DNA from 2 places in the Streptomyces sp. NPDC014801 genome. Region 1 is predicted to be linked to the other one. Evidence: riboswitches for the same ligand, from Rfam matches in the RefSeq annotation. Region 1 holds a riboswitch; the other holds the start of a gene.
The links. A riboswitch is a leader RNA that binds a small molecule or an ion and turns the genes downstream of it on or off. The one in region 1 is predicted to bind cobalamin.

Region 1 (4,470 bases):
GCCTCCCAGCGCTCCGGCCAGGTGAGCTCCACGTCGTAGTGGTCGGGGTGCAGCACCCCCCGCGCGGTGCGGGTCTTCTCCCAGGCCGGCAGCGGGCCGTTGCGCTCGGCGAGGTCGGCGGAGGCCTCGTACGCGGCGAGCATGATCCGCTCGGCGATCCGGGTGGACAGCGCCTTCGCCTCGGGGGAGTCGAACGGCAGGCGCAGCTTGAAGAAGACGTCCTGCAGCCCCATCGCGCCCAGGCCCACCGGGCGCCACTGGGCGTTGGAGCGGCCCGCCTGCTCGGTCGGGTAGAAGTTGATGTCGACGACCCGGTCGAGGAAGGTGACCGCGGTGCGGACGGCGCCGTCCAGCCGCGCCCAGTCGATGTCGCCGGCCGCCGCGTCGACGAAGGCGCCGAGGTTCACCGACCCCAGGTTGCACACCGCCGTCTCGCCGTCGTCGGTGACCTCCAGGATCTCCGTGCACAGGTTGGAGGAGTGCACGACGTGGCCCGGGAGCGCGGTCTGGTTGGCGGTGCGGTTGGCGGCGTCCTTGAAGGTCATCCAGCCGTTGCCGGTCTGCGCGAGGGTGCGCATCATCCGGCCGTACAGCTCGCGCGCCGGGATCGTCTTCCGCGCCAGGCCCGCCTGCTCCGCCTTGCGGTAGGCGGCGTCGAACTCCTCGCCCCACAGGTCGACCAGCTCCGGCACGTCGGCCGGGGAGAACAGCGACCACATCTCGTCGGCGTTCACCCGGCGCATGAACTCGTCCGGGATCCAGTGCGCGAGGTTCAGGTTGTGGGTGCGGCGGGCGTCCTCACCGGTGTTGTCCCGCAGCTCCAGGAACTCCTCGATGTCCGAGTGCCAGGTCTCCAGGTACACCGCGGCCGCGCCCTTGCGCCGCCCGCCCTGGTTCACGGCGGCGACGGAGGCGTCCAGGGTCTTCAGGAACGGCACGATGCCGTTGGAGTGCCCGTTGGTGCCCCGGATCAGCGAACCGCGGCTGCGGATGCGGGAGAACGACAGCCCGATGCCGCCGGCGTGCTTGGAGAGCCGGGCGACCTGGTGGTAGCGCTCGTAGAGGGAGTCCAGTTCGTCCCGCGGGGAGTCCAGGAGATAGCAGGACGACATCTGCGGGTGCCGGGTGCCGGAGTTGAACAGGGTGGGGGAGGAGGGCAGGTAGTCCAGGCGGCTCATGAGCCCGTAGAGCGCGGCGACTTCGTCGACCGCCCGGGCCGTGTCGTCCTCGGCCAGCCCGCTCGCCACCCGCAGCAGGAAGTGCTGGGGCGTCTCGACGACCTTGCGGGTGATCGGGTGCCGCAGGAGGTAGCGGCTGTACAGCGTGCGCAGGCCGAAGTAGCCGAAGCGGTCGTCGGCGCCGGTGTCGATCAGCGCGTCGAGCCGCCCGGCGTGCAGGCGCACGAAGTCGGCGGTCCGGTCGGCGATGAGACCCTCGCGGTGGCCCACGGCCACGGAGTCGGTGAAGGACGTCACGCCCTGCGAGGCGGCTTCCGCGCGGATGGCGAGGGTGAGCAGGCGGGCGGCGAGCCGGGAGTAGGCCGGGTCCTCGGAGATGAGTCCGGCGGCGGCCTCGGTGGCCAGTTCCCGCAGTTCCGCCTCGTCGGCGTGCGCCGACCGGCCGCGCAGCGCCGCGGCGGCGACCCGGCCGGGGTCGGTGTCGGGGAGGTCGGCGGTCAGCTCGGTCAGGGTCCGCAGCAGCGCGGCACCGGGACCGTCGGTGAGCGATGCGCCGGCTGAAGCCGGATCGGCGGGCGCGATGGTCACGTGGGGCTCTCCCTCGCTCGGCACGGGGCCTCGGCGAGGGCAGGGGGCAGCACACGAGCGCACGGGGCGCCGCGTCCACCGGCCCATTCCGCGAGGCCCGGACGTCAGGGCACACCGGCCGGGTGGCCGGGTGCACTGTCGGCAGGTCCTCGGACTGACTCCTGGGCACGGCGTTTCCGGGCGGGGCCGGGGAACGGACATGCACAAGTACACCGTTGCGGGACAGTTCCGGATTCGCACCGGATTCCCCTGCGGCGACAGCGAGCATGAGCATACATCTAGTGCCGGGCTGTCGCGTCACCCCCAGATGTTGTGTCCCGGTGGTGTCACAGCGTCAGCTCGTAGGTGAGCAGCATGATGTCGTCCAGCTCGGGCAGGGGGTTCCAGTCCCGCTCGGGCGTGCGGACGAAGCCCAGGCGTTCGTAGATGCGGTGGGCGGCGCGCATGGTCCGCTGGGTCGACAGCACGATGGCCGTGCAGCCCTCGACCGCCCGGGCGCGCTCGACGCAGGCCCGCACCAGCGCCTCGCCGGTGCCCCGGCCGCGCGCCTCGTGGGCCACCGCGAGCATCCGTATCTCGGCCTCGCCGGGGCGGGCGATGTCGGCCATGGGGCCGCCGGCCGGGACGAAGGTGACGCCGCCGAGGACCGTGCCGCTGTCGTCGGCGGCGACCAGCACCTGGGCCGCGGCGGCGCGCCGGGCGACGTCGCGCAGCTCGTCGAGGTAGGTGTCGCTCTCGCCGAAGTCGAGCAGCCCGTCGTGGAGATAGGCCCGGGCGGTGATCTCCCCGAGCACGGCGTACTCGGCGGGGTCGGCCGGGCGGATCCGGATGTCCATGGGGTGAGTGTGCCGCACGGGTACGACAACGGGCCGCCGGATTTCCCGGCGGCCCGTGTGCGCGGACCGGACGGTGACCGGAGCGCGGGTGCGCGGACCGGTCAGTGACCGGCGCCCGCCGTGGCCGGCGGCAACTCGACCTGGACGCCCGGGTCGCCGGCGTCGGCCGTGTAGTCCTCCGGCCGGGTCTCGTCCGTGCCCTCGGGCGCCTTCAGGGCCTTCAGGACGAAGGTCAGCACGACCGTCACGACCACGTTGAGGACGAACGCCGTCAGGCCGATGTAGCCGATCTCGCCGATGCCGGGGATCTCCTTGGCGGAGCCGCCGAAGTGCTTCTGGCTCGGGTTGGTCGGCGAGGGCACGCCGTAGGCCACCAGCGTGCCGTAGACCATGCCGACCGCCCAGCCCGCCAGCAGCGCCCAGCGGTGGAACCACCGCGTGAACAGGCCGCCCACCAGGGCCGGGAAGGTCTGCAGGATCCAGATGCCGCCGAGCAGCTGGAAGTTGATGGCGACCGTCTTGTCCATGGTCAGGACGAAGACCAGCGCGCCGACCTTCACCAGCAGGGACACCAGCTTGGAGACCTTGGTCTCCTGCTCGGGCGTCGCGTCCGGCTTGATGAAGTCCTTGTAGATGTTGCGCGTGAACAGGTTCGCCGCCGCGATCGACATGATCGCCGCCGGGACCAGCGCCCCGATGCCGATCGCCGCGAAGGCGATGCCCGCGAACCAGTCCGGGAACATGGTCTCGAACAGCTGCGGGATGGCCAGCTGGCCGTTCTGCACCTTGATCCCGGCCGCGATCGCCATGAAGCCGAGCAGCGCGAGCAGGCCCAGCATCAGCGAGTACAGCGGCAGGATCGTGGTGTTGCGGCGGATCACCTCACGGCTCTTGGAGGAGAGCGTCGCGGTGATCGAGTGCGGGTACATGAACAGCGCGAGCGCGGAGCCCAGCGCCAGCGTGGCGTAGGTCCACTGCTGTGCCTCGCCCGAGGCCAGCGCGCCCCGCGGCTTGCCCGTGGTCGGGTTGACCTGGCTGAACGCGTCGCCCGCCTTGGCGAAGATGTCGTCGAAACCGCCCAGCTTGATCGGGATGTAGATGATCGCCACCGCGATGACGAGGTAGATCAGCGCGTCCTTCACGAACGCGATCAGCGCGGGGGCCCGCAGACCCGACGAGTACGTGTACGCCGCCAGCACGCCGAACGCGATCAGCAGCGGCAGGTCCTTGACGAACCAGTTGGTGTTCTCGCCGCCGCCGACGCCCATCACGTCCAGCACGGCCTGGATGCCGACGAGCTGGAGCGCGATGTACGGCATCGTCGCCAGGATGCCGGTGACGGCCACGGCCAGCGACAGTCCCTTGGACCCGAAGCGGCCGCGCACGAAGTCCGACGTCGTCACATACCCGTGCTTGTGCGACACCGACCACAGCCGGGGCAGGAAGGTGAAGATCAGCGGGTAGACGAGGATCGTGTACGGCACCGCGAAGAAGCCGGACGCGCCCGCCGCGTAGATCGCCGCCGGCACCGCGACGAAGGTGTACGCCGTGTACAGGTCGCCGCCGAGCAGGAACCACGTGATCCAGGTGCCGAACGACCGTCCGCCCAGGCCCCATTCGTCGAGGCTGTGCTCGTTCTCGGCCTTGCGCCAGCGGGCCGCCAGGAAGCCCATGACGGTCACGAGCAGGAAGAAGAAGATGAAGACGCCGAGTGCGACGCCGTTCACGCCGTCCTTCACTTGTCCGCACCGCCCTTCTGGGACGCGCGGGCGCGCTGGTCACGCTGCCACAGCTTGTAAGCGATCATCGTCAGTGCCGTGGAGATGAGCACCCACAGCATCTGGTACCAGTAGAAGAACGGGATCCCG
Region 2 (4,470 bases), on a different contig from region 1:
CGCAGGTCGCCCTTGTCGTCGGGCATGGCGAAGCCGGCCATGCGGTCCTCCAGGCCCAGGGCGAACATCAGCTCCGTGATGCCGACGTCGTTGGTGACGGCCCGCTCGGGCACCTTGTCGTAGGTCACCTGGCGACCGCAGTTGGTCAGGGTGACCAAGGAGGGGGGTTTCGCGTCCTTGGCCGGCTCCACCGTGGCGCCGCACCCGGTGACGGCGGTTGCGGCGAGACAGAGGGCGGCGGCGAGAAGCTGCTTGCGCATAGGTGTCCTTCAGGTGGTGGACGGGAGCAGGTCGAACAAGAGCTGGACGGCGTCGGTTTCGGGGTGCCGGACGGTGTGGGCCCGGACACCGAACACCTTCGCGAGCAGCGCGGGTTCGAGGACGTCCTGGGGCGGCCCGGAGGCAACGATCCGGCCGCCGTCGAGGACGTACAGGACGTCGCAGTGGGCTGCCGCCAGGTTGAGATCGTGCAGAGCGGCCAGCACGGTCAGGCCGCTGTCGCGGACCAGGGACAGCACCTCCAGCTGGTGGGCGATGTCGAGATGGTTGGTGGGTTCGTCGAGGACCACAACCCTCGGCTGCTGGGCCAGGGCCCGGGCGATGAGCACCCGTTGCTTCTCTCCGCCGGACAAGGCGAGGAAGCTGCGTCCGGCCAGGTGGGCGACGCCGGTGCGTTCCATCGCCCGTGTGCAGATTTCCCGGTCGGAGGCGGCCGTGCGGCCTTGGTGCGGCAGCCGGCCCATGGCGACCACCTCGGCGACGGTGAAGTCGAACTCGGCCGAGGACTCCTGGGGCAGGGCGGCCAGCACCCGGGCCGCGGCCCGCGCGTCCATGGCGTGCAGATCGTCCCCGTCCAGCCGCACCACTCCCCCGGCCGGCCGCAGCGCCCGGTAGAGGGAGCGCAGCAGGGTCGACTTGCCGCTGCCGTTGGGGCCGACGAGTCCGGCGAATGCCCCGCTGCCCACGGTGAGGTCGATATGCTCGACCAGGCGCGTTCCGGCCGCTTCGATCGTCATGTCGTCGATGTCGAGTCGCATGCTCAGCGTCCTCCGAACGCATAAGCGCCCCGCCGCATCAGCAGCAGGAACGCGGGAACGCCGACCACCGCGGTGATCACTCCGACCGGCAGTTCGGCGGGGGCGAACAGCAGCCGGGACAGCACGTCCGCCCACACCAGCAGCACGGCACCGGCGAGCGGGGCGATGGCCAGCGCGCGGCGGTGGTCGGCGCCGACCAGCATCCGCACGACGTGCGGCACCATCAGCCCGACGAACCCGATGGCCCCGCTGACCGCGACGACCGTGCCCGTGACGGCCGCGGTGACGAGGAACAGCTCCCGGCGCAGCCGGTCCGGCACGACGCCGAGCGCGGCCGCGGTCTCGTCGCCCATGGCGAGCGCGTTGAGCGCCTCGGCCCGCCACCGCAGCCAGCCCCACCCTGCCGCCACTGTGACGGCGGCGAGCGGCAGTTGGGCCCAGGTGGCGCCGCCCAGGCTGCCCAGCAGCCACATCATCGCCGACCGGGCCGCCTCACCCCGTGCCGCGCCGAACACCATGACCGTGGTGACGGCCTCGAAGCCGTACGCCAGTGCCGTGCCGGTCAGGATGAGGCGCAGCGGCGTCAGGCCCCGCGGTGAGCGGGCCACGGCGTACACCAGCGCCATGGCCGCGAGTGCGGAGGCGAATGCAGAGGCGGACAGCGCCCATACGCCGAGCCCGGCGAAGGCGCCGAGGAGGATGACGGCGTTGGCGCCCACCGCCGCGCCTGAGGAGATGCCGAGGACGAAGGGGTCGGCCAGCGCGTTGCGCACCATGGCCTGCACGGCCACCCCGACGGTTGCGAGGCCCGCTCCGGTCACGGCGCCGAGCAGGACCCGCGGCAGCCGGATCTCCCAGACGATGGTGTATGACGCCGCGTCACCTGTGGGCAGCGTCTGGCCGGTGAGTCCGGCCCACAGGAAACGCAGCACCTCGCTCCAGCCGACGCCGGCGGCACCGAGCCCCACCCCGCCGACGAGGGAGAGCAGGAGCAGCACTGCCAGAGCCAGGCTGAGCGGCAGCACGGCTGTGCGGCTGGGAGCCGTTCTTCGACGCACGGGAGGCCGTCCTTCACACGGGCCGCCTGCTGGACGTCGCGCAGAAGCAGCCCGTACAGCCCTACCCTGCCGTACGGCGGCCCCTCTCGCAGTCCACGGCGAGCAGTCAACGGGTCGATGCGCCTCCGCAGGCGATCGGGCTCACACGGCGGCCACCGGTTGCGGTGCCGTGCACACCGTTGCGGGTCAGCGCCGGACTCTCACCGGACTTCCCCCACGGGAGGCGAGGGGAGCCTAACAAACGGGCTCCGGCGTGGCGTTCAGCACAGATGACGCTCGCGTTCGGGCGAGTACAGGTGACTGTCGCGGAACTGCTCCGCCCCCAGTGTCCGCCCCACCATGATCACAGCCGTCCGCAGCACACCGGACTCCTTCACCTTGTGGGCGATCTCGTCGAGCGTGCCGCGGATGATCAGCTCGTCGGGGCGGGAGGCGTAGGCGACCACGGCGGCAGGGCAGTCGGCGCCGTAGTGCGGCAGCAGCTCCTCGACCACTCGGTCGACGTACTTGGCGGCCAGGTGCAGCACGATCAGCGCGCCGCTGCGGCCCAGCGTGGCCAGGTCCTCGCCCTCGGGCATCGCGGTGGCCCGGTTCGCCACCCGGGTCAGGATGACCGTCTGCCCGACGGTCGGCACGGTCAGCTCCCGTTTGAGGGAGGCGGCCGCGGCGGCGAAGGCCGGCACACCCGGCACGACCTCATCGGGCACACCGGCCGCGTCCAGGCGACGCATCTGCTCGGCGACCGCACTGAACACCGACGGGTCCCCGGAGTGCAGGCGGGCGACGTCGTGCCCCTCCTCGTGCGCGCGGACCAGCTCGGCGGTGATCTCGTCCAGGGTGAGCTGGGCGGTGTCCACCAGGCGTGCACCCGGCGGGCACTCAGCCAGCAGCTCGCGCGGCACCAGGCTGCCCGCATACAGGCAGACCTGGCAGGAGGCGAGCCTCCGCGCGCCGCGCACCGTGATCAGGTCGGCGGCGCCGGGGCCGGCGCCGATGAAGTACACGGTCATCTGTCAGCTCCTGGTGAGGGGTTGTCGCTCTTCTGTACGGCCCACTGGGTGACCGGCATGGCCTGCCGCCAGCCGGTGAAGCCGCCCACGGGCACGGCATGCGCCACCGCGAGCCGCACCAGCTCGCCACCGTGGCGACGGTAGGCGTCGGCCAGCAGGGCCTCGGACTCCAGCGTCACGGTGTTGGCGACGAGCCGGCCACCGGCCGGCAGGGCGTCCCAGCACGCCTGGAGCAGTCCGGGTGCGGTGAGTCCACCGCCGACGAACACCGCGTTGGGCGGCGGGAGTTCGGCCAGGGCGGCGGGCGCGGCGCCGGTGACGACCTGCAGGCCCGGCACGCCGAGACGGTCGGCGTTACGGGTGATGCGTTCGGCGCGGACGGGGTCGCGCTCGACGGTGACCGCCACGCAGGAGGGGTGGGTGCGCATCCACTCGATGGCGATCGAACCGGAGCCGCCGCCGATGTCCCACAGCAGCTCACCGGGGGCGGGGGCGAGGGCGCCGAGCGTGGCGGCCCGCACATGCCGCTTGGTGAGCTGCCCGTCGTGCTCGTACGCCTCGTCCGGGAGCCCTGGCACCGCGCCGAGCCGCAGGGAGGCGAAGGCGCGGCGGCTCACGGCGGTTGGCGGGGTGGGGCGGGCGGCGGTCACTGCTCGGTACCTCGGTGTTCGGTGGACGACGCAGACGCACTTTACGGGTCGTTGGCCTGCAGCTCCTCGCCCGGGTACACATCCGCCGAGGACTTATTGCACACTACTTGCAACAACCTATGACATGCAGGAAGGGTCGGCGATGGGTTCTCCGATCGTGCTGGGCATCGAGTCGTCCTGCGACGAGACCGGCGCGGGCCTCGTACAGGACGGCCGGCTGCTGGCCCACGTGGTGGCGTCGAGCATGGACGAGCACGCCCGCTACGGCGGTGTCGTGCCCGAGATCGCCGCCCGGGCGCACGTGCACGCCCTGCGCCCGGTCATCCGGCAGGCCCTCGACGAGGCGGGGGTGCGCCTGTCGGACATCGGCGCCGTCGCCGTCACCACCGGACCGGGTCTCTCGGGCGCGCTCCAGGTGGGGCTGGCCGGCGCCAAGGGCATCGCGTACGCCCTCGGCGTCCCGCTGTACGGCGTGCACCACCTGGCCGGACACGTCGCCGCCGACACCCTGGAGCACGGACCGCTGCCCGAACCCTGCATGGTGCTGATCGTCTCCGGCGGCCACACCTCCCTGCTGCTGGTCCGCGATCTGGCCCGTGATCCGATCACCCACCTCGGCGACACCCTCGACGACGCGGCCGGGGAGTGCTTCGACAAGGTGGCGCGGGTGTTCGGACTGCCGTACCCGGGCGGTCCGGCCATCGACCGGGCAGCG

Region 2: another riboswitch for cobalamin. It lies ahead of ACF1AL_RS38360 (FecCD family ABC transporter permease); the one in region 1 lies ahead of ACF1AL_RS25170 (ribonucleoside-diphosphate reductase subunit alpha).

Annotation. Positions count from the first base shown of each region.
Region 1 is NZ_JBIBXG010000010.1:292,474-296,943, forward strand. Features, by position in the region: gene ACF1AL_RS25170 (ribonucleoside-diphosphate reductase subunit alpha) at 1-1,766, opposite strand, end outside; cobalamin riboswitch at 1,889-2,047, opposite strand; gene ACF1AL_RS25175 (GNAT family N-acetyltransferase) at 2,093-2,602, opposite strand; gene mctP (monocarboxylate uptake permease MctP) at 2,704-4,341, opposite strand; gene ACF1AL_RS25185 (DUF3311 domain-containing protein) at 4,338-4,470, opposite strand, start outside.
Region 2 is NZ_JBIBXG010000024.1:25,650-30,119, forward strand. Features, by position in the region: gene ACF1AL_RS38350 (ABC transporter substrate-binding protein) at 1-260, opposite strand, end outside; gene ACF1AL_RS38355 (ABC transporter ATP-binding protein) at 270-1,037, opposite strand; gene ACF1AL_RS38360 (FecCD family ABC transporter permease) at 1,040-2,095, opposite strand; cobalamin riboswitch at 2,204-2,339, opposite strand; gene cobM (precorrin-4 C(11)-methyltransferase) at 2,356-3,105, opposite strand; partial or broken gene cbiT (precorrin-6Y C5,15-methyltransferase (decarboxylating) subunit CbiT) at 3,102-3,701, opposite strand; gene tsaD (tRNA (adenosine(37)-N6)-threonylcarbamoyltransferase complex transferase subunit TsaD) at 3,898-4,470, shown strand, end outside.